3 regions of the Pseudomonas sp. S35 genome follow, and region 2 is predicted to be linked to each of the others. Evidence: predicted binding sites of a transcription regulator. Region 2 holds the regulator's gene; each other region holds the start of a gene.
The links. Region 2 encodes FliA, which starts transcription of late flagellar genes. Its sites were predicted from a motif close to CTAAAGTTTNNNNNNNNNNNGCCGNTAA; they were not measured.
Positions count from the first base shown of each region.

Region 1 (7,535 bases), 920 kb from region 2:
AGCGCTTGCGGTCGGACAGGTCATCGTGGGTCAGCAGGATCTGCGCCGTGTGGCGGCCGTGCTCGGCAAAGCTGGACTCCCAGGCTTGCACCAGGCCCATCTGGCCGATGGCGGCGGCGGCTTGCAGTTCGTGCATCGCGCTGGGTCGCGCGGTCCAGCCGAGGCGGCTCATCCCGGCGGCAACTGCCCCGGACGACACCAGCACCAACTCGACACCGGCCTCATGCAAGGCCACCATCTGCTCCACCCAGACGCTCATGGCTGCACGATCCAGACCTTTGCCATCCGCCGTCAGCAGCGCACTTCCGATCTTTACGACCCAGCGCTGCGCACCTGTCACTTTGCTCCGCATCATCTTCAACCTTAGATTGAGGGCTGCGCGACCCAGCGCGGCCCATAACGTTAAACCCGGATACTAAAACGCCGCTCTATAGAGAGCGGCGTTCAAGTTTACTGCAACGGATCAGTCACGCACGTAAATGATTTCCGGACCGTCTTCATCATCCACGTCTTCTTCGTCCCAATCGTCGTCGCCGATGTCATGGACCGACTTCACGCCGCTGCGGCGCAAGGCACGCTGGTCGTCCAGGGCCTGCAACTGGGCACGGGCTTCGTCTTCGATCTGCTGATCGAGCTCGGCGAGTTCTGCCTTGAACACCGGGTCGGCCGCCAGGCGGTCGGCGCGGTCTTCGAGGTAGCGCATGATGTCGCGGGTCAGGCGCTCGGTGCCTTCTTTGGCAATGGCCGAGATCACGTAGACCGGGCCTGTCCACTCCAGGCGATCAACGATTTCCTTGACGCGCTCCTCGTGCTCTTCTTCGAGGATCTGGTCGCACTTGTTCAGTACCAACCAACGATCACGCTCGGCCAGGGCCGGGCTGAACTTGGTCAGCTCGCTGACGATCACTTCGGCGGCGTCCGGTGCGCTGGTGTCATCCAGCGGCGCCATGTCGACGAGGTGCAGCAGCAAACGGGTGCGCGACAAGTGCTTGAGGAAGCGAATCCCCAGGCCTGCGCCATCGGAAGCGCCTTCGATCAAGCCAGGAATGTCGGCGACTACGAAGCTTTTCCAACGGTCGACGCTGACCACGCCCAGGTTTGGCACCAGGGTGGTGAACGGGTAGTCGGCAACTTTCGGCTTGGCGGCCGAGACCGAGCGGATGAAGGTACTTTTACCGGCGTTCGGCAAGCCCAGCAGGCCCACGTCAGCCAACACTTTCATTTCCAGCTTGAGGTCACGCTGCTCGCCCGGCTTACCTGGGGTGGTCTGGCGTGGCGCACGGTTGGTACTGGACTTGAATCGGGTGTTACCCAGACCGTGCCAGCCGCCCTGCACTACCATCAGCTTCTGGCCGGCCTTGGTCAGGTCGCCGATCACTTCTTGAGTAGCGGAGTCGATAATCGTGGTGCCGACCGGTACGCGCAGTACCAGGTCTTCGCCTTTTTTACCGGTGCAGTCGGTGCTGCCGCCGTTGGAGCCACGCTCGGCATCGAAGTGCCGGGTGTAACGGTAGTCGACCAGGGTGTTGAGGTTTTCGTCGGCCATCATGTAGATGGAACCGCCGTCACCGCCGTCACCGCCGTTGGGGCCACCGTTTTCGATGAACTTTTCGCGACGGAAACTCATGCAACCGTTACCGCCGTCGCCTGCTTTTACTCGGATGGAAACTTCATCAACGAACTTCATAACAAAACGCCTCTCGCCGCATGGACGAGCTTAAAAAACCAAGACATAAGACTCTTGCAAAAATGAGCGCAGCGACCTCAATCAGCGACCGCAAACCAGCGCCTGAGCTCATCACAAACAGCTTTGCAAGAGACTCACCCCACAAACGAAAAAGCCCCGTCGCAAGACAGGGCTTTTCCAGCGATCTCGCAATTAAGCTGCGACAACGCTCACGTAACGGCGGTTGAACGCGCCTTTTACTTCAAACTTGATCACGCCTTCGATTTTCGCGAAGAGGGTGTGATCTTTACCCATGCCTACACCGTAACCGGCGTGGAATTGGGTGCCGCGCTGACGCACGATGATGTTGCCCGGAATGATTTTCTGGCCGCCATACATCTTAACGCCAAGGCGTTTGGCTTCTGAGTCGCGACCGTTACGGGTACTACCACCAGCTTTTTTGTGTGCCATGAGTCAATTCTCCTAGTGAGGAATTAGGCTGAAATTAAGCCTGAATACCGGTGATTTTGATCTCGGTGTACCACTGGCGGTGGCCCATACGCTTCATGTGGTGCTTACGACGACGGAACTTGATGATGCGGACTTTATCGTGACGACCTTGGGAGATCACTTCAGCCACAACGGTAGCGCCAGCAACAACTGGAGCGCCGATGTTCACGTCATCGCCATTGGCGACCAACAGAACGCGATCAAAAGTAACGGATTCGCCAGTAGCGACTTCCAGTTTTTCGATCTTCAGGTATTCACCTGGGGCGACCTTGTATTGCTTGCCACCAGTAACAATTACTGCGTACGACATGGTATTTCTCCGATAATCCTGCTCACCCAGCGCTTTATAAAAAGAGGTATTGGCTGGCATGGCTGCATGGGATGGACGTCCCGAATGCAATTGCGTAAGGCAGGTGCTGCCCAGGAAGTTCAGGGTGCGCGATTGTACGCAAGGTAAATGGGTGTTGCAAGGGGCCGTCTATCGCGCCTTGACACCCGGGGGTCAGGGTCCTAGCATGCCGCGCAACCCTTCTGGAGCGACTGTCGCTGATGCAACCCCAAGCTTTCTACCGCGCGGTCGCGGACGATTTTAGCGCCGTCGACGGCATCATCAAGCAGCAGCTGACGTCTAAAGTGCCGCTGGTCTCCAAAATTGGCGACTACATTACGTCGGCGGGCGGTAAACGTCTGCGTCCTTTATTAGTGTTGCTGTGTGGCAAGGCCCTGGGCCGCGAGGGCGATGACCTGCGCCTGCTGGCCGCCACCATCGAGTTCCTGCACACCGCCACCCTGCTGCATGACGACGTGGTCGACATGTCCGGCATGCGCCGTGGCCGCGAGACCGCCAATGCCATGTGGGGCAACGCCCCAAGCGTGCTGGTGGGCGACTTCCTGTACTCGCGCTCGTTCGAAATGATGGTCGAACTGGGCTCGATGCCGGTGATGAAAATCCTGTCCCAGGCCACGCGCATCATCGCCGAAGGCGAGGTGTTGCAGTTGTCGAAGGTCCGCGACGCCAGCACCACCGAAGAAACCTATATGGAAGTGATTCGCGGCAAGACCGCGATGCTCTTCGAAGCCTCGACCCACAGCGCCGCCGCACTGTGTGGCGCGACCACCGAACAGGCTGAAGCCCTGCGTACCTTTGGTGATCACCTGGGCGTGGCCTTCCAACTGGTGGACGACCTGCTCGACTACCGTGGCGACGCCGAAACCCTGGGCAAGAACGTCGGTGACGACCTGGCCGAGGGCAAGCCGACCTTGCCGCTGATCTACACCATGCGCGAAGGCACGCCGGAACAGGCCGCCCTGGTGCGCAAGGCGATCCAGAAAGGCGGGATCGAAGACCTGGAAAGCATCCGTGAAGCCGTGGAAGCCTCGGGCTCCCTGGACTACACCGCGCAACTGGCGCGTGACTACGTGGCCCGTGCGATCAAGTGCCTCGAAGCCCTGCCGGCCAGCGAATACCGGGATGCCCTGGTTGAGCTGAGTGAGTTTGCGGTCGCGCGTACGCACTAAGAAATACCCGTGTGGGAGGGGGCTTGCTCCCGATAGCGGTGGATCAGCCAGTCGATATATCAACTGGAACACCGTCATCGGGAGCAAGCCCCCTCCCACATTTGGATTTCATACAGCCTGCAACACCACAAAACCCTATATAATGTGCGACTTTAGCCATCCTGCCCTTTAAGGAGCTTTAGTGAGCACGTTGCCACCCTGCCCGAAATGCAATTGCGAATACACCTACGAAGACGGCGCCCAGCTGATCTGCCCGGAATGCGCCCATGAGTGGTCCGCCAATGGCGAGGCCGAAGTGGCCGGCGATGAAACCGTGAAGAAAGACTCTGTGGGCAACGTCCTGCAGGACGGCGATACCATCACCGTGATCAAGGACCTCAAGGTCAAGGGCACGTCCCTGGTGGTCAAGGTCGGCACCAAGGTCAAGAACATCCGCCTGTGCGACGGCGACCACGATATCGATTGCAAGATCGACGGTATCGGCCCGATGAAGCTCAAGTCCGAGTTCGTGCGCAAAGTCTGAATTTGCTGCATCCATCCCGCGCCCGCCGCGGGATGGCGTTTTGCCCTCTCGCCTGACCCATCTCAATATCCACACAGAAAAACCAAGAAACTGCCAATAGACGCTTGCTATTCTACGAATAAGAATTATTCTCATTTAAACTTATCAAGGAGATGCGACCCATGACTTATTTGATAGATGCCTGGCTGGACCGGCCACACCCTTACCTGCGGATCCTGCATCGGGAAACCGGTGAAGTCTGTGCGGTACTGGAAGAAGAAGCGCTGAATGAATTGCAGGACCAGGGCGACCTGGACGTCAATGGCCTGAGTTCAAGCGAACCCGGTGTGCTGAAAGAGGTGGTGCGTAATCTGTTCCTGTTTTGCTACGCCCGAGCGTTGCGCCCGGCGACGGACCTCAATGGCAAGTTTCATCCATGAATAACCGCGCAAAACCTGAATGCACTGCGCTTGCTGTGGGAGCCGGGCTTGCCCGCGATGCAGGCGACTCGGTCTGAAGTTACACCGAGTGGATGCCATCGCAGGCAAGCCAGCTCCTACATAAAGCCAAGCAGGTCTTACAGAACGTCGAGCAGCTCGACGTCGAACACCAGAACGCTGTGCGGCGGGATGCTGCCAACGCCTTGAGCGCCGTAAGCCAGTTCGCTCGGCACGTACAGGCGCCATTTGCTGCCGGCATTCATCAGTTGCAGGGCTTCGGTCCAACCGGCAATCACGCCGCCAACCGGGAATTCTGCTGGCTGGCCACGCTCGTAGGAGCTGTCGAACACAGTGCCGTCGATCAGGGTGCCGTGGTAGTGGGTACGGACTTGATCTTCACGGGTCGGCTTGGCGCCTTCACCGGCAGTCAGCACTTCAAATTGCAGGCCGGAAGCCAGGGTGGTGATGCCATCACGCTTGGCGTTTTCAGCCAGGAAGGCCAGGCCAGCGCCAGCAGCGGCTTCAGCCTTGGCGGCAGCTTCGGCTTGCATGACTTCACGGATAACCTTGAAGCTGGCAGCCATTTGCTCTTGATCAACGCGGCTTGGCTTGCCGGCAAACGCGTCGGTCAGGCCAGCCAGGATCGCGTCCAGGCTCACACCCGGTGGCGGGTTGTCGCGCAGTTGGTCGCCCAACTGACGGCCGATACCGTAGCTGACGCGGGTTTCGTCTGTGGACAGATTAACTTCGGACATGAAGAGGCTCCGCTGTAGGACAACGCGATTTCCCGCGCTGTCCAAAACTAAAAGGGCCCGCAGACTAGCACACAAGACCGCCCCTTGATGAGCCCTCAGTGGTGCTGCACACCGCTGGCGACCCTTCGTCGCACTCGCAATAAAAGCCCCTTCAGATTCACCTCTGGCCGCCGATACAGCGCTACACCTTGGCTGGCTCAAATAACAACACCGTCCAGCAAACAGACATCACTCTTGCGGAGCAATCGATGAACAGCTGGTTCGGTAACATCAGCGTCAACCTCAAACTGGGCCTGGGCTTCGGCCTGGTACTCGTTCTGACCTCAATCCTGGCCCTCACCGGCTGGACCAGCCTGGGCGGCCTGATCGACCGCAGCAACTGGATGAGCGACATCACCCAGCTCAACGCGTCGCTGACCAAACTGCGCATCGTGCGCCTGCAATACATGCTGGCCAACGGCGATGAAGCCGTGGCGCAGAACGTGCAGACCAGCCTGGATGCCTTCGCTGCCCAGCAACAGAAGCTGTTGGACAGCTTCAAGAGCCCGGAAAACCTCAAGCTGCTCAACGAGCAGAAAGCGGTGATCACGGCTTACCAGCAGTCCCTGAACAAAATGCGCGAGGCCTACCGTAACGGCAATGCCTCCCGCCAAGTGATGGGTGACAAGGCCGACAGCGCCAACACCCAGATCGACGCGCTGGAAGCCATCTTGAAGCAGATGCCTGACAGCGCCGAGCACCTGGCTCAGTTCCAGGCCGTGGCCGACGCCAAGATGCAATTCCAGCTGGCCCGCTACGAAGTGCGCGGCTACACCGGCAACGTCAACCCGGACACCGAAGCCCGCGCTGCGGCCCAGATCGACAAAGCCATTGCCGGCTTGAAAGACCTCAGCACCGCGTTTGGCGCCAGCCAGCAAAGCGCGTTGAGCGCGCTGGAAACCGCCCTGGGCGCGTACCGGACCGCCGTGCAGAACTACAAGACGGCAAACGCCAACATTGTCGCCGCCCGTGCCGAAATGACTACCCAGGGCGCTGATATCGTGAGCATCAGCGACAAGCTCTACGATATCCAACTGGACCGCCGCGACGCCGAAAGCGCCCAGGCCCGTAGCCTGCAATTGATCAGCACCCTGCTGGCCCTGCTGGTTGGCATCATTGCCGCATGGGTCATCACCCGCCAGATCACTCGCCCGATCCAGGAAACCCTGGCCGTGGTGGAGCGCATTGCCTCCGGCGACCTGAGCCACAACATCCAGGTGACCCGCCGCGACGAACTGGGCGTGCTGCAACAAGGCATCCAGCGCATGGGCACCACCTTGCGTGAATTGATCAGCGGTATTCGTGACGGCGTGACCCAGATCGCCAGCGCCGCCGAGGAACTGTCGGCCGTGACCGAACAGACCAGCGCCGGCGTGAACAGCCAGAAGATCGAGACCGATCAAGTGGCCACCGCGATGCATGAAATGACCGCCACCGTGCAGGAAGTTGCGCGCAACGCCGAACAGGCTTCCCTGGCCGCTGCCGATGCCGACGGCCAAGCCCGTGCAGGCGACAAAGTGGTGGCCGAAGCCATCGCCCAGATCGAACGCCTGGCTGCCGAAGTGGCGCGTTCCACCGACGCCATGAGCCACCTGCAACAAGAGAGCAACAAGATCGGCAGCGTGATGGACGTGATCAAGGCCGTGGCCGAACAGACCAACCTGCTGGCCCTCAACGCCGCCATCGAAGCCGCGCGTGCCGGTGAAGCCGGTCGTGGGTTTGCCGTGGTCGCCGACGAAGTGCGTGGCCTGGCCCAGCGCACGCAAAAATCCACCGAAGAAATCGAAGGCCTGGTCGCCGGTTTGCAGAACGGTACCCAGCAAGTGGCCAACGTGATGAACAACAGCCGCAGCCTCACCGACAGCAGCGTGGAGCTGACGCGCAAGGCCGGTGTCTCCCTGGAGAACATCACCCGTACGGTGTCGAACATCCAGTCGATGAACCAGCAGATCGCTGCCGCCGCCGAGCAACAAAGCGCCGTGGCCGAAGAGATCAGCCGCAGTATCGTCAATGTGCGTGATGTGTCGGAACAGACCGCCACCGCCAGTGACGAGACCGCTAAGTCGAGTGTGGAACTGGCACGCCTGGGCAGCCAGTTGCAGCAG
Region 1 covers NZ_CP019431.1:5,543,461-5,550,995, forward strand. The annotation lists gene proB (glutamate 5-kinase) at 1-352, opposite strand, end outside; gene cgtA (Obg family GTPase CgtA) at 464-1,687, opposite strand; gene rpmA (50S ribosomal protein L27) at 1,880-2,137, opposite strand; gene rplU (50S ribosomal protein L21) at 2,172-2,486, opposite strand; gene PspS35_RS24995 (polyprenyl synthetase family protein) at 2,726-3,694, shown strand; gene PspS35_RS25000 (zinc ribbon domain-containing protein YjdM) at 3,876-4,217, shown strand; gene PspS35_RS25005 (hypothetical protein) at 4,379-4,636, shown strand; gene PspS35_RS25010 (FKBP-type peptidyl-prolyl cis-trans isomerase) at 4,774-5,391, opposite strand; gene PspS35_RS25015 (methyl-accepting chemotaxis protein) at 5,640-7,535, shown strand, end outside.
Region 1: the regulator FliA is predicted to act here: its motif matches at 5,541-5,568, upstream of PspS35_RS25015 (methyl-accepting chemotaxis protein).

Region 2 (7,535 bases):
AAGATCCGGCTTTTGGCCTGGACGCGGTGTGGATCGAAATCAGCCAGCGCAGCCAGGCGCAGTCCCTGGGCTACACCGTGGTGGACGCCAGCACCGTGGTTGCGACCCACCTCAACCAGATTCTGTACAAGCACTCCCATGAGCTGATCGGCCACGAAGAAGTCCAGCAATTGATGGGTTTGCTGGGCAAAGCTTCGCCAAAACTCGCCGAAGAACTGGTGCCGGGCGTGCTGTCGCTGTCGCAATTGCTCAAAGTGCTGCAGGCGCTGCTGGCCGAACAGGTGCCGGTGCGCGACATCCGCAGCATTGCCGAGGCCATCGCCAACAATGCCGCCAAGAGTCAAGATACCGCCGCGCTGGTGGCTGCGGTGCGCGTCGGATTGTCCCGCGCAATCGTGCAAAGCATTGTAGGGCTTGACTCCGAGCTGCCTGTGATCACCTTGGAGCCAAGGTTGGAACAAATATTGCTCAATAGTATTCAGAAGGCAGGACAAGGCCAGGAAGAGGGCGTTCTGCTGGAACCAAGCATGGCTGAAAAGCTGCAGCGCTCGTTGATCGACGCCGCGCAGCGCCAAGAGATGCAAGGCCAACCGGTGATTCTGCTGGTGGCCGGCCCGGTCCGCGCGATGTTGTCGCGGTTTGGACGCCTGGCAGTACCGAATTTGCACGTTTTGGCTTATCAGGAAATTCCTGACAACAAGCAAGTGACTATCGTCGCGACAGTAGGGCCCAACGGCTGAGGGTAGTGGGTTATGCAAGTGAAGCGTTTTTTCGCCGCCGATATGCGTCAGGCCATGAAACTGGTCCGTGATGAACTGGGCGCCGACGCCGCGATTATCGGTAACCGTCGTATTGCCGGCGGTGTCGAGCTGACGGCTGCCCTGGATTACACCCCCTCGGCGCTGGCGCCACGCGTGCCGAACATGGAGCTCGAAGACGAGCTGCGCAAGACCGCCTCGCGTATCGTCTCGGCCCAGGCCGAACTGAGCATGCGTGGCGACAGCGATGCCACCACCAATCGCCAGTTGTTTGCCGGCCTGCCGCTGACGGCTGCCGAGCCCCTGGTTGAGCCGACCTTCATCGAACCGCCGCGTCCTGCCGCGCCAGCCCCGGCCGCCGCCGTCGACCAGCGTGTGTTTGATTCGATGCGCTTTGAGCTCAATGGCCTGCGCGAACTGCTGGAAGTGCAGCTCGGCTCGCTGGCCTGGACACAACTGCAAGGCAGCAAGCCGCAACAGGCCAACCTGTGGCGCCGCCTGCAACGCATCGGCCTGTCCGGTCCGCTGTCTCGCGACCTGCTGGCCCTGACCACCGAAATCGACGAACCTCGCCAAGCCTGGCGCATGTTGCTGGCGCACCTGGCGCGGATGATCGTCACCCCGGAAATTGAACCCTTGGAAGAGGGTGGCGTGATCGCCATGGTCGGCCCTGCCGGCATGGGCAAGACCACCACCCTGGCCAAGCTGGCCGCGCGTTACGTGCTCAAGTACGGCGCCAATAACATCGCGCTGGTGAGCATGGACAGCTACCGCATCGGTGCCCAGGAACAGCTCAAGACCTTGGGTCGTATCCTCAATGTGCCGGTGACCCACGTCGATCCGGGCCAGTCCCTGGCCAACGCGCTCGACCCGCTGCTGCGCAAGCGCGTGGTGTTGATCGACACCGCCGGCCTGCAAGCCAGCGACCCGGCGTTGCGCATGCAACTGGAAAGCCTGGCTGGGCGTGGCATCAAGTCGAAAAATTACCTGGTGCTTGCAACCACCAGCCAAAAACAGGTTCTTACCGCTGCGTACCATAGCTACAAGCGCTGCGGCCTGGCCGGTTGCATCCTGACCAAACTGGATGAAACCGCCAGCCTGGGCGAAGTGTTGAGCCTGGCTATCAGCCATGAACTACCGGTTGCCTACCTGACCGACGGGCCGCGGATCCCGGATGATCTGCATCTGCCGCGCCGTCATCAGTTGGTCAGCCGCGCCGTCAGCGTGCAAATGCAAGAAGAGCCTAGCGAGGAAGCGATGGCCGATATGTTCGCCGACCTCTACCACCACCCGGCAAAACGGGTCGGTTGAAGTCAGGATGAACACCGTGAAATGTACCTACATCGATGGTCTGCAAGCGATTCACGCGGCCAAGCCATGTAGCCTGCGTCTAAGCAAGACAAGGTAAAGAAATAAAATGGGCAGCATGCATCCCGTACAGGTGATCGCGGTGACCGGCGGCAAAGGTGGCGTCGGGAAAACTAACGTGTCAGTGAATTTGTCCCTGGCCCTGGCAGAGCTTGGCCGTCGCGTCATGCTGCTGGATGCTGACCTGGGGCTGGCGAACGTCGACGTTCTGCTGGGACTGACGCCCAAACATACCCTTGCCGATGTGATCGAGGGGCGCTGTGAGCTGCGCGATGTGCTGCTCCAGGGCCCTGGCGGGATCCGCATCGTGCCGGCCGCCTCCGGTACCCAGAGCATGGTGCACCTGAGCCCGGCGCAACATGCCGGCCTGATCCAGGCCTTCAGTGATATCGGCGACAACCTCGACGTGCTGGTGATCGACACCGCCGCCGGGATCGGCGAGTCCGTGGTCAGCTTCGTGCGCGCCGCGCAGGAAGTGTTGCTGGTGGTCTGCGATGAACCCACCTCGATCACCGACGCCTACGCCCTGATCAAACTGCTTAACCGTGACTACGGCATGAACCGCTTCCGCGTGCTGGCCAACATGGCCCAGAGCCCGCAGGAAGGGCGCAACCTGTTCGCCAAGTTGACCAAGGTCACGGATCGCTTCCTCGATGTCGCCTTACAATACGTCGGCGCAGTTCCCTACGACGAGTGTGTGCGCAAGGCTGTGCAAAAGCAGCGTGCAGTCTACGAAGCGTTCCCTCGTTCCAAATGCGCACTGGCGTTCAAGGCTATTGCCCAGAAGGTCGATACTTGGCCGTTGCCCGCCAACCCTCGGGGGCATCTGGAGTTTTTCGTCGAGCGATTGGTACATCAGACGAGCGCAGGACCGGTGCTATGACAGCGAACGGCTACAACGCCTACAAGAAATCTGCCCGTGACAGCCAGGGTGAGTTGATTGAGCGCTATGCGCCGCTGGTCAAGCGTATCGCCTATCACTTGTTGGCTCGCCTGCCCGCCAGCGTGCAGGTCGAGGACCTGATCCAGGCCGGCATGATCGGCCTGCTCGAAGTGTCGACCAAATACGACGCCAGCAAAGGCGCGAGTTTCGAGACGTATGCGGGTATCCGTATCCGTGGCGCGATGCTCGATGAGGTGCGTAAAGGCGATTGGGCGCCGCGTTCGGTGCACCGCAATACGCGCATGGTCAGTGACGCAATTCGTGCAATTGAAGCAAAAACCGGTCGCGACGCTAAAGATCACGAAGTTGCGGCCGAACTCCAATTGAGTCTCGACGATTACTACGGGATTTTGAACGATACCTTGGGCAGCCGCCTGTTCAGTTTCGACGACCTGTTGCAGGACGGCGAACACGAAGGGCTGCACGAGGACGGCGCGAGCGCACACATGGAGCCGTCGCGCGACCTGGAAGATGAACGCTTCCAGGGCGCATTGGCGGACGCCATTGCCAACTTGCCCGAGCGCGAGCGGTTGGTGTTGGCGCTGTACTACGACGAAGAGCTGAACCTCAAGGAAATCGGTGAGGTCCTGGGGGTCAGTGAATCGCGTGTCAGCCAGTTGCACAGCCAATGCGCAGCCCGCTTGCGCGGGCGATTGGGAGAGTGGCGAGCGCGCTGACAGGCGGTGTGGGGGCACTGCGAAGCGATACCGCGAAGGTGATTGGCCTTCGCGGGTTCGACCCGTGGTGTTCCCAGCAGTCCTTTTTGTGTAATGCCTGTTGATTGAAATGGCGCGTCCAGGTGCTGGGCGCGTTTAAGACTGCTTGGAGGTCGAATTGGACAAGAACATGAAAATCCTCATCGTTGATGACTTCTCAACGATGCGGCGGATCATAAAAAACCTGTTGCGTGACCTTGGGTTCACAAACACGGTCGAGGCGGATGACGGCCTGACGGCAATTCCGATCCTCAACAGCGGGAGCATCGACTTTCTGGTAACGGACTGGAACATGCCGGGAATGACCGGTATCGACCTGTTGCGCCACGTGCGCGCCGACGAAAAGCTGCGCAGCCTTCCCGTGTTGATGGTGACCGCCGAAGCCAAGCGTGAGCAGATCATCGAAGCCGCCCAGGCCGGGGTCAACGGTTATGTGGTCAAGCCATTCACTGCACAGGCCTTGAAAGAGAAGATCGAAAAGATCTTCGAACGCATCCACGGCTAATGCCATCGCGGGGGAGCTATGGAGCATAAAGAAACGTCACAGGGAGACTTCGAGTCGACCCTGAAAAAACATGCTCACCAGTTGGTCGACAGCCTTGAAAGAGGCCAGTTCGGCGACGCGGTGCAGTTGATCCATGAGCTCAACCAGACCCGTGACCGCGGCCTGTATCAGGAAGTGGGCAAGCTCACACGCGAGCTGCACAGTGCGATCGTCAATTTCCAGATTGACCCGCATATGCCCCAGGCCGAAGAAATCTCACAAATCACTGACGCCACCGAACGCCTGTCCTACGTGGTCAGGCTGACTGAGGCGGCGGCCAACCGCACGATGGACCTGGTGGAAAACGCCACGCCCCTGGTCAATGGCATGGCCACTGAAGCCCAAGCCCTGAGCAACGACTGGGGCCGCTTCATGCGCCGGGAAGTGGGGGCTGAAGAGTTCCGTGAGCTGGCCCGTCGGGTCGAAGGGTTCTTGTCACGCAGCGAGCAGGAAAACCGCACGGTTGCCAGCAACCTCAATGACATTCTGCTGGCCCAGGACTACCAGGACCTTACCGGTCAGGTGATCAAGCGTGTGACCCAGTTGGTCACCGAAGTGGAAAGCAACCTGCTCAAATTGGTACTCATGGCTGGCCAGGTCGACCGTTTTGCCGGCATCGAACATGACCGCGAAGCGATCCTCTCTGAAAAAGATCCACAAAAACATCTCGCCAAGGGTGAAGGTCCGCAGATTCATGCCGATAAACGTGAAGACGTTGTGTCAGGTCAGGATGACGTAGATGACCTGTTATCCAGTTTAGGCTTCTAAGGAGCACCCACATGAGCTTCGGCGCCGATGAAGAGATCCTTCAGGATTTCCTTGTAGAGGCCGGCGAAATTTTAGAGCAACTGTCCGAACAACTGGTCGAGCTGGAAAGCCGACCGGATGATGCGAACCTGCTCAATGCAATTTTTCGCGGTTTTCATACTGTAAAAGGGGGCGCCGGCTTCCTCCAGCTCCATGAGCTGGTGGAGTGCTGCCACATCGCCGAGAACGTGTTCGACATCCTGCGCAAGGGTGAGCGTCACGTTGATTCGGAATTGATGGACGTGATTCTCGAAGCACTGGATGCGGTCAACGGCATGTTCAGCCAAGTGCGTGAACGTGCCCCGATCACCGCGGCCACGCCGGAACTGTTGGCCGCCCTGGCGCGCTATGCAGAGCCGGCCGACACCACGGCAGCGCCGGTGGTTGAAGCCGCGCCTGAGCCGGTGGCGCAGCCAGAAGCCGATGTAACGGACAGCGAGTTCGAGCAGTTGCTCAACTCCCTCAGTGCCGTCAAGGCCGAGGCTGAAGCACCGGCGGCGCCTGCCCCGGCAGCGGCGCCGACCAGCGAAGACATCACCGACGCCGAGTTCGAATCGCTGCTCGACCAGTTGCACGGCAAGGGCCAGTTCGCCGCCGATGCGGTGGCGCCGGTTGCCGCTGCCCAAGCGCCTGCGGCCCCGGCCAGTACCGACATTACCGATGACGAATTCGAAGCCTTGCTTGACCAGTTGCATGGCAAAGGCACGTTCGCCGTCGACGCCCTGCCAGACGTGGCGCCAGCGCCTGCTGCTGCACCTGCCAGTGCCAAGCCTGCGGACGATGGGTTGATCTCCGATCACGAATTCGAAGCGCTGCTGGACGATTTGCACGGCAAGGGCAAGTTCACCGAAGTCGCCTCGGCGGCGGCTGTGGCGACGGCGGCACCGGTTGCGGCCAAAGCGGCTGCACCTGCACCTGTGGCAGCGGCCAAGCCAGCCGCCCCGGCTCCAGCACCGGCGCGTGCAGCTGCGCCACCGCCGCCGGAAAAACCGGCCAGTGAAGCCGAAACCACGGTGCGGGTCGATACCGCGCGCCTGGACGACATCATGAACATGGTCGGCGAACTGGTACTGGTGCGTAACCGTCTGGTGCGCCTGGGCCTGAGCAGCGGCGATGAAGCCATGCAAAAGGCCGTGTCGAACCTCGATGTGGTGACGGCCGACCTGCAAACCGCGGTGATGAAAACGCGCATGCAGCCGATCAAAAAAGTCTTCGGCCGTTTCCCGCGCCTGGTCCGTGACCTGGCACGCCAGCTGAAGAAAGAGATCAACCTGGAACTGGTGGGTGAAGAAACCGACCTCGACAAAAACCTTGTCGAGGCCCTGGCCGACCCGCTGGTCCACTTGGTGCGCAACGCCGTCGACCACGGCGTCGAAACCCCGGAAGAACGCGAAGCCTCGGGCAAGTCCCGTGGTGGCAAGGTGATTCTGGCGGCGGAGCAAGAAGGCGACCATATCCTGCTGTCGATTACCGATGACGGCAAAGGCATGGACCCGGCGATCTTGCGCAATATCGCGGTCAAGCGCGGCGTGATGGACAAGGACGCCGCCGACCGGCTGACCGACACCGAGTGCTACAACCTGATCTTCGCCCCAGGCTTCTCGACCAAGACCGAGATTTCCGACGTGTCGGGCCGTGGCGTGGGCATGGACGTGGTGAAGACCAAGATCAGCCAGCTCAACGGCTCGATCAACATCTACTCGACCAAGGGCCAGGGCTCCAAGATCGTGATCAAGGTGCCGTTGACCTTGGCGATCATGCCGACCCTGATGGTGATGCTGGGCAACCAGGCTTTCGCCTTCCCGCTGGTCAACGTCAACGAAATCTTCCACCTCGACCTGTCGCGTACCAATGTGGTGGACGGCCAGGAAGTGGTGATCGTGCGGGACAAGGCGTTGCCGCTGTTCTACCTCAAGCGCTGGCTGGTTGCATCGGCTGCCCATGAGGAGCAGCGCGAAGGCCATGTGGTGATTCTGTCCGTGGGCACCCAGCGCATCGGCTTTGTCGTCGATCAACTGGTTGGCCAGGAAGAAGTGGTCATCAAGCCTTTGGGCAAAATGCTGCAGGGAACCCCGGGCATGTCGGGTGCGACCATCACCGGTGACGGTCGGATCGCGCTGATTCTCGATGTTCCGAGCATGCTCAAGCGTTACGCCGCTCGGCGTATTTGATTCTGGTGGGGCAGGGCGGTAATGCCCGCCCCGCCTAACGGAGTGTTTATGGCAGTCAAGGTCCTGGTGGTGGACGATTCGGGTTTCTTCCGCCGCCGCGTCTCGGAAATTCTTTCCGCCGATCCAAGCATCCAGGTGGTCGGTACGGCCACCAACGGCAAAGAGGCGATTGATCAAGCCATTGCGCTGAAGCCGGACGTGATCACCATGGACTACGAGATGCCGATG
Region 2 covers NZ_CP019431.1:4,627,273-4,634,807, reverse strand. The annotation lists gene flhA (flagellar biosynthesis protein FlhA) at 1-740, shown strand, start outside; gene flhF (flagellar biosynthesis protein FlhF) at 753-2,069, shown strand; gene fleN (flagellar synthesis regulator FleN) at 2,176-3,009, shown strand; gene fliA (RNA polymerase sigma factor FliA) at 3,006-3,746, shown strand; gene PspS35_RS20635 (chemotaxis response regulator CheY) at 3,916-4,290, shown strand; gene PspS35_RS20630 (protein phosphatase CheZ) at 4,309-5,097, shown strand; gene PspS35_RS20625 (chemotaxis protein CheA) at 5,109-7,307, shown strand; gene PspS35_RS20620 (chemotaxis response regulator protein-glutamate methylesterase) at 7,356-7,535, shown strand, end outside.

Region 3 (7,535 bases), 1.2 Mb from region 2:
CATGCGACCCGCGTATGGCCCGGGCCGTTGCTCAGGCCCGCGTACATGTCCACCCAGCGCTCGTATTCGGGCTTCCAGCGCCCGACGTAATAGGTGTTGAGCTGGTACTTGCGAATACCTTCGGCGCTGACCTTGAGTTCACGGGCATACCACTGGTCGACGCTCAGCGCTGGCACGCCCAGGGCTTTCCAGTCTTCCAGGCCGATGGGGTTAACGAGTGCCAACTGCTCGGTCTGCTCGGGGTACATCAGCGCGTAACGAGTCGCCAGCATGCCGCCGGTGGAGTGGCCGAGGATCGTGGCCTTGCGAATGCCGAGGTTTTCCAGCAGTTGATGGGTGTTGAGCGCCAATTGCTGGAAGCTGTATTGGTAGTGCTCGGGTTTGCTGGCGCTGCAAAAACCGATCTGGTCCGGGGCAATCACACGGTAACCCGCGTCGCTCAGGGCTTTGATCGAGCCTTCCCAGGTTGCACCGCAGAAGTTTTTGCCATGCATTAGCACCACGGCGCGACCGTTGGCGGTGCCCTTGGGCGGCACGTCCATGTAGCCCATCTGCAAGGATTCGCCTTGGGACTGGAAGTGGAAATGCTCGAGCGGGTAGGGGTATTGGAAGCCTTGCAGTTCGGGGCCATAGGTGGCGGCGACGGCGGGCGCGGCGCTGGTCACAAGCAGGCCGGCGATGCAAAACGCACGGGATAGAGGCATGGGCGGTGCTCCGGGAAGGGTGCCCGGATGCTCTTTGCGGGGGATTAAGTAGGGATTAACACCCATTGCAAGGTAACGGCGGCCAGTACCGCATAGCGCAGGCCTTTGGCCAGGGTCACCAGCAGCAGGAACCGCCACAACGGCTCGCGCATCACCCCGGCGACCAAGGTCAGCGGGTCGCCAATGATCGGCACCCAACTGAGCAGCAGCGTCCAATGTCCCCAGCGTTGGTAATGGGTGCGGGCTTTATCCAGTTGCCGGTCGCTGACCGGAAACCAGCGCCGCCCCCTGAAGTGTTCCACCCAGCGCCCCAGCCACCAGTTGACCAGCGAGCCAAGCACATTGCCCAGGGTGGCGATGCCCAGCAGCCACCCCAGGTTGTAGTGACCGCTGACCAGCAGGCCCACCAGCACCGCTTCCGATTGCAACGGCAGCAGGGTCGCCGCACCAAACGCGGCGACGAACAGGCCCAGGTAACCCATCAGCACCGATCAGTGCGCCGGGTATTGGGCCACCACCACATCGTTGCCCTCGCGGGTCAGGCCTATGATTTGATAGGCCTCGCTGCGCCCATCCATTTCCATGCCCGGCGAGCCCATTGGCATGCCCGGTGCGGCGATGCCCAACAGGTCGTCGCGCTTGCGCAAGGCCAGCACCTGTTCGGCGGGTACATGGCCTTCGACGAACTTGCCGTCGATCACGGCGGTGTGGCACGAGCCTAGGCGCGGGGCGACGCCCAGGCGTTGCTTGACCGCGCTCATGTCGGCTTCGACATGGTCGTTGACCTTGAAGCCGTTGCTTTGCAGGTGGCTGATCCACTTTTTGCAGCAGCCGCAATTGGCGTCACGGTGCACGTCGATGGGAATAAGGTCGGCGGCCTGGGCCAGGGTGGTGGTGAACAGCGCGCACAGCAGGGCCAATCGCAATGGGTTTTTCATCAGTTTTTTCGTCCAATACCAGGCAGTAAGCCGGGCATTCTCCGCGCTTTTATCACGCGCACGCCGTGGTAATGTTTCAAAGTTATACAAAATTCGAGTTTTCCATCCGGTGCTTGAGCTGGTCCAGGGCAATGGCCGACAGCTCGATCATGCGCTCGTGCAGGCTGACCAGTTGCAGTTCGGTTTCATAGGTGAGCACACGCTTGAACAGGGTGCCGTCGCGAAAGGGCTGCAAAAAATAGTGGATGGAACCGTCGACGGCCAGGGACGTGAACACAGTCTTGAACTCGCTGGGACGGCTTGCGATCTGCACGCGGTAGCTCATGGGCACGCGTACCCCCAGCAGGTCGATCATTTCGGTAAACCGCGCACCGGCAGGGAGGGAGCCGCGGGTGCCAGTCTCGGCACTGAGGGATGTGGGGTGCCATTCATGCCAGCGATCCGGCTGGGTCACGTAGTCGTAAACGGCATCAATAGGGGCCTGGATGAAACGTTCCTGACTGATCCGCTCCAAGCGGACCGACTGCTCGGCAGCGCGCATGGCACACCTCCTGTGTGGCTAGGAACTGTCAGAATAGTCCGACTCCCGTGCTTTGCACGGGAGCACTCGCCGTTTTGATCAGCGGACTTTGAATCGACTCATCAAGGCGATGACCCGACCATTTGCATCCAGCAGGCTCTGGGTATTGGTTTCGGTGGCATGGCCGCTGTGCACCAGCTCTTCAACCATTTGTCGGATCTGCACCATGCTGCGATTGATCTCCTCGGTCACCGCGCTCTGCTGTTCGGCGGCGGTAGCGATCTGGGTGCTGAGGTTGTTGATATGGCTGACGGAGCCGGCCATCTCATCGAGACCGGTGTTCACCCGCGCCGTGGCATCCGCCGCCGATTGGCAGCTGGCCTGGGTGTTTTCCATGGCCGCCACCGACGAGCTCACGCCGCTGGTCAAGCGTGCCAGCATCTCATTGATCTGCGACGTGCTGGCTTGAGTGCGTGCGGCCAGTGCGCGGACTTCGTCGGCCACCACCGCAAAGCCACGGCCTTGCTCGCCGGCCCGCGCGGCTTCGATGGCTGCGTTGAGCGCCAACAGGTTGGTCTGGCCGGCAATCGCACCGATCACACCCAGGGTTTCGGTGATACGCGCCGCATCCTGGCGCATGTTTTCTACGGTGTGGGTGGCGCTGGCGACTTCGCCGATCAGGGCGCTGACGCTGCTGGACGCTTCGCCAACGACCACGCGGGAGCGGTCGGCATGCTCATTGGCCCGCTGGGTGAACGAGGCGGTTTCGGCAGCGTTTTGTGCCACGTTGTCGGCAGTGGAGCTCATCTCGGTAATGGCCGTGACGGTTTGATCGGTTTCCGAGGCATGGCGCACCAGGATCTGGTTGGTGTGGGCCGAGGTTTTCTGCAATTGCTCAAGCCCCGCGGACATGGCGCCCGTGGCCTGGGTCACTTCGCCGATCATGTTTTGCAGGTAGACGATAAAACGGTTGACCGAATGGCCGATGGCGCCCAGTTCGTCTTCGGCGCGAATGGTGATGCGTCGAGTGAGGTCGGCATCGCCGGCGGACAGCGCGTCGATGTTGGTTTTCAGGGTTTTCATGCGCTGCACCAGTTGGCGGATCGCGTACACCGCCAACAGCACCAGCAGCAATACCATCGGGATCTGCAACAGCGCCAGGCTGCCCAGTACATCGTCACGCTGGGCGGTGATCAGTGAGGTGGGCAGGGCAGTGGCAAGGAACCACGGCGTGCCTTCGATGGGGCGCATATAGAAGGTGCTGGCCACGCCACCGTTGTCGAATTCGCTGCGTTGCAAGCCTTGGTCGCGATGGGCCAGGGCCTTGCTGACTTGGGCGGCAAACGCCGACGTAGCGCTGAGTTCGCTGATGTTCTTCAACACCACCGGGCTGCTCAGGCGCGTGCTGTTGCTGATGATCTTGCCGTCGCTTTCGACGATCAGCATTTGCCCGCCGATGTCTTTTTCCTTGCTGGCCACCAGCTCATTGAAAAAGCCCAGGGTCACGTCAATGGTCGCCACGCCGTACGCGGCGCCATCGCGCTGGATCGCCATGGCGCAGTTGGTGCGCGGCTCCTGGCTGGCGTCGTCCTTGTAGGCTGCGGCCCAGGCGCATTGCCCGCGCGGCGAGGCAAGGCCACCTTTGTACCAGCTCTGGTCGTAATAGTTGGGCGCGGGGTCACTGTTCCAGAAGGTGTTCACCGCCAGTTTGCCGGACGCATCGCGGTGCCAGAACGTACTGTGCTTGTTACGGCCCGGCGTGCGCTGGTTGGGTAAGGGCCAGATGCCGCCGCCGAATACTTTCAGCTCGCCATACTGGTCCACGAGGCCAGGCAGGACTTTATCGATGGCATCGCTGTCGAGCAGGGGAATGGTTTGGGTGATGGTGCGTTGCTGGGCCTGCACCTTGTTCAGTTCGCCCTTGATCTGTTCGGCCACCTCGGCCACACGGTTGAGCACCACCTGTTCTTCGGTGTGGCGCAGCGTGGGTGCGACCAGTTGGCCGATCCCGACCACCGTCAACACGAATAACACCAGGACGAACAGCACCAGAAAAAGGGTATAGCGGGCTTGGATAGAGCGCAGTGGGGGCATGGGGCAGTCCTTACGAAGCGTTTATTATCGAGGCGGCTTTGTTAGAGCTTCGTAGGGCTATCGGCTTGGCGCACAGGAGCTTTAGGTACGTTCGTGCAAGAACGTGCAGGCGCCGCAGGGCGGCGCCTTTTCGTCAGATATTCAGCATCCGCATGACGTCTTCTGGGTAACGCTGGCCGGCCGTGGCCTCGGCGGGGAAGATCGCGTCCAACGCCGCCAGCTCACCCGGGCTGAGGCTGATCGACACGGCCGCCACATTCTCTTCGAGGTACCTGCGTTGCTTGGTGCCGGGGATCGGGATGAGGTAGTCGCCTTGCGCCAGCACCCACGCCAGCGCCAGTTGCCCGGCTGTTATGCCTTTATCTGCCGCCAGCGTCTGCACCTGCTCCACCAGCAGCAGGTTTTTCACGAAATTCTCGCCCTGGAAACGCGGATTGGTCCGGCGATAGTCATCGGCGCCAAAATCCTCCGGACTTTTCAGCGCGCCGGTCAGAAAGCCGCGCCCCAGTGGGCTATAGGGCACAAACGCGACCCCCAAGCGCTGGCACGCAGCAAGGCAGCCGTTTTGTTGCTGATCGCGGCTCCACAGCGAGTATTCGCTTTGCAGGGCCCTGATCGGGTGCACCTTATGCGCCCTTTCCAGGGTGGCGGCGCTGGCTTCGCTCAGGCCCAGGTAACGCACCTTGCCCTGTTTTACCAATTCGGCCATAGCACCGACGGTTTCTTCGATGGCTACCTGCGGGTCAATGCGGTGTTGGTAGTAAAGGTCGAGGGTTTCCACGCCCAGGCGCTGCAAGGTGCCGTTGATTGACTCGCGGATGTACTCGGGGCGGCCATTCACGCCGCGCACTGTCGGGTTGGCTGGGTCGCGCACGATGCCGAACTTGCTGGCCAGGAACACCTGGTCGCGCTTGCCGGCAATGGCGTTGCCGATCAGTTGCTCATTACTGTGGGGGCCGTACATGTCGGCAGTGTCGAGAAAATTGACACCCAACTCCAGGGCGCGGTGCAGGGTGGCAGTGGCTTCGCGGGTGTCGCTGCCTGGCGTGTAGAAATCCGTCATGCCCATGCAGCCGAGGCCGATGGCTGAAATACGTGGACCGTTTTTGCCGAGTTGACGAGTGTGCATGGGGGCTGCTCCTGTAGGTGAAGGCGTTCATTGTCACTCTCGACAAAATCGGGATAAACAGGCTAAAAGCACTATCACTATTCGTAATATCTAAATAATTCGCTTGGGAGCCAGCCTTGGATCGTTTTAACGCGATGCGCGTGTTTACCCGGATCGTTGAGCTGGGCGGTTTTGCCAAGGCCGCCGACAACCTGCAATTACCGCGTGCTTCGGTGACTGTGCTGATCAAGCAACTGGAAGCTCATCTCGGCGTACAGCTGTTGCAGCGCACCACGCGTCAGGTCAGCCCGACCCTGGACGGTGCCGCGTATTACCAACGCTGTGTGCAGTTACTGACGGACCTGGAAGAAACCGAAGCGGTGTTCTGCGCCCAGCGCCAGAACCCACGCGGCACTTTGAACATTGATATGCCGGCGGGTATTGGGCGTTACCTGGTGATTCCAGCATTACCGGCATTCACCGCTCGTTACCCGCAGATCGAGCTGGAAATCGGCCTGAACGACCGCCCCGTGGACCTGATTCGCGAAGGCGTGGATTGCGTGTTGCGTGGTGGGTTGGCGCTGGATGAGTCGCTGGTGGCAAGGCCGCTGGCAATGATGGATCAAATCACCCTGGCCAGCCCCATATACCTCGCACGCATGGGGGTGCCCGACACCTTCGACGACTTGGCTCGCCACCAGATGGTCGAATACGTTTCCAGCGCCAGTGGCAAACGGTTTGGCCTGGAGTTTGAACGGGGTAACGAGGTGTGCGCGGTCAACTTGCCGAAGAGGGTCGCGGTCAACAGTGCAGATGGCTATTTCTGCGCCTGCGAGGCCGGGTATGGGTTGATCCAGGCGCCGTACTATCACGCCGTGCAGCGCTTGGCCGAGGGCACTCTGGTCGAAGTGATGCCACAGTTGGCCGTGCCGAAAATGGCCCTGACCGCGCTGTACCCCCCGCACCGCCAGTTGTCGCAGCGGGTCAGGGTGTTTGTGGATTGGTTGGTCGAGCTATGCGCGCAGCCCGGCAACGGGTTGCATCGCTAGGCCTGCGCCGGGGTTGGACACAATGGATGGCGATGAGACTGACAGTCCGAAGCAAGACGCCCTACGAGCCAAAGCCATTGATCGCCTGTAATATGGGCCGCTGCCGATTCTGGTTGGTTACATTCTTAAGGTTCAGGAACCCGTCATGACCCAAAAGCAACGCTTGAAATACTCCATTCTGATTTCCCTGGTCGTACTGGGGTCGATGTTTGGCCTGTCCTACCTGCAGAACACCGGGGTCATCAGCGAAAAAACCTTCCAGTACATCGCCATTGCGATTGCTGTAACGGTGGTGGTGATCAACGGCATCATGCGTCGCAAGGTCAAGCCCAACCTCTGATTCAGGCGCGACCTTCGAGCACTTTGGCAGCCTCTTCGTGGAGGCTGTAGCTCTTATCGGCATTGAGGGTTATCACGCCCTCACTGCACAGGCGCTTGAGCACTTCGCGCACACTCAGGAACGACAGCGGGATGTCCAGCTCAAGTAAATGGCTGTGCACTCCGCGTACCCCCAGGGTGCGCTGGTTGTCGGCCGCAGTGAGCAGGGCGTCGATGACCTTCAGCCGAATCAGGCTGGTGCGCAGACCGAAACTCTTGAGCAGATGGCGAATACGCTGGTTGCCTTGCTGTTCGGGCGCTTTGCCGAACGCTTGCGTGCCGCTGCCGAAATTGGCATCGGCGGCCGTTGAATGTCCTTCCATGGGCACTGGCGGGTTGTACATGCAAAAAACTCCTTATCAGAGCCTGATCAGGAAAATGATGGCGCTCTTAAGTAATAAGACGAACGAGCGAGCAAAATCATGAAGTGTTGGATGTAGAAATTTCGTCAGTGTCGGTTTTGTCACATTCCGGCCGTCTTACATTAATGGCTGTGCACGCTAAATTGTTCCCGGCGTTTTGCGTTCTTACGGAGGGGGAGTCACCCCTGGTGAGGGTGTTCAATTTGACGGTGGAGTCTGCGTGATAATTTCCAATGGGTTGTCCAGGGTATGCGTGGCGGGGGTATTGCTGGGGTTGAGCCTGGCCGCCTCGGCGCGGGAACAAGTGGCGCAGGCGTCGGCAGATATCCGGCGTACCAGCTTTGGCGTGCCGCACATCCGCGCCAGCGATGAGCGCGGCCTG
Region 3 covers NZ_CP019431.1:3,442,148-3,449,682, reverse strand. The annotation lists gene PspS35_RS15310 (alpha/beta hydrolase) at 1-704, opposite strand, end outside; gene PspS35_RS15305 (YqaA family protein) at 749-1,192, opposite strand; gene PspS35_RS15300 (DUF411 domain-containing protein) at 1,196-1,642, opposite strand; gene PspS35_RS15295 (SRPBCC family protein) at 1,725-2,183, opposite strand; gene PspS35_RS15290 (methyl-accepting chemotaxis protein) at 2,262-4,256, opposite strand; gene PspS35_RS15285 (aldo/keto reductase) at 4,390-5,385, opposite strand; gene PspS35_RS15280 (LysR family transcriptional regulator) at 5,502-6,413, shown strand; gene PspS35_RS15275 (hypothetical protein) at 6,559-6,753, shown strand; gene PspS35_RS15270 (fe2+ zn2+ uptake regulation protein) at 6,755-7,135, opposite strand; gene PspS35_RS15265 (acylase) at 7,374-7,535, shown strand, end outside.
Region 3: the regulator FliA is predicted to act here: its motif matches at 4,314-4,341, upstream of PspS35_RS15290 (methyl-accepting chemotaxis protein).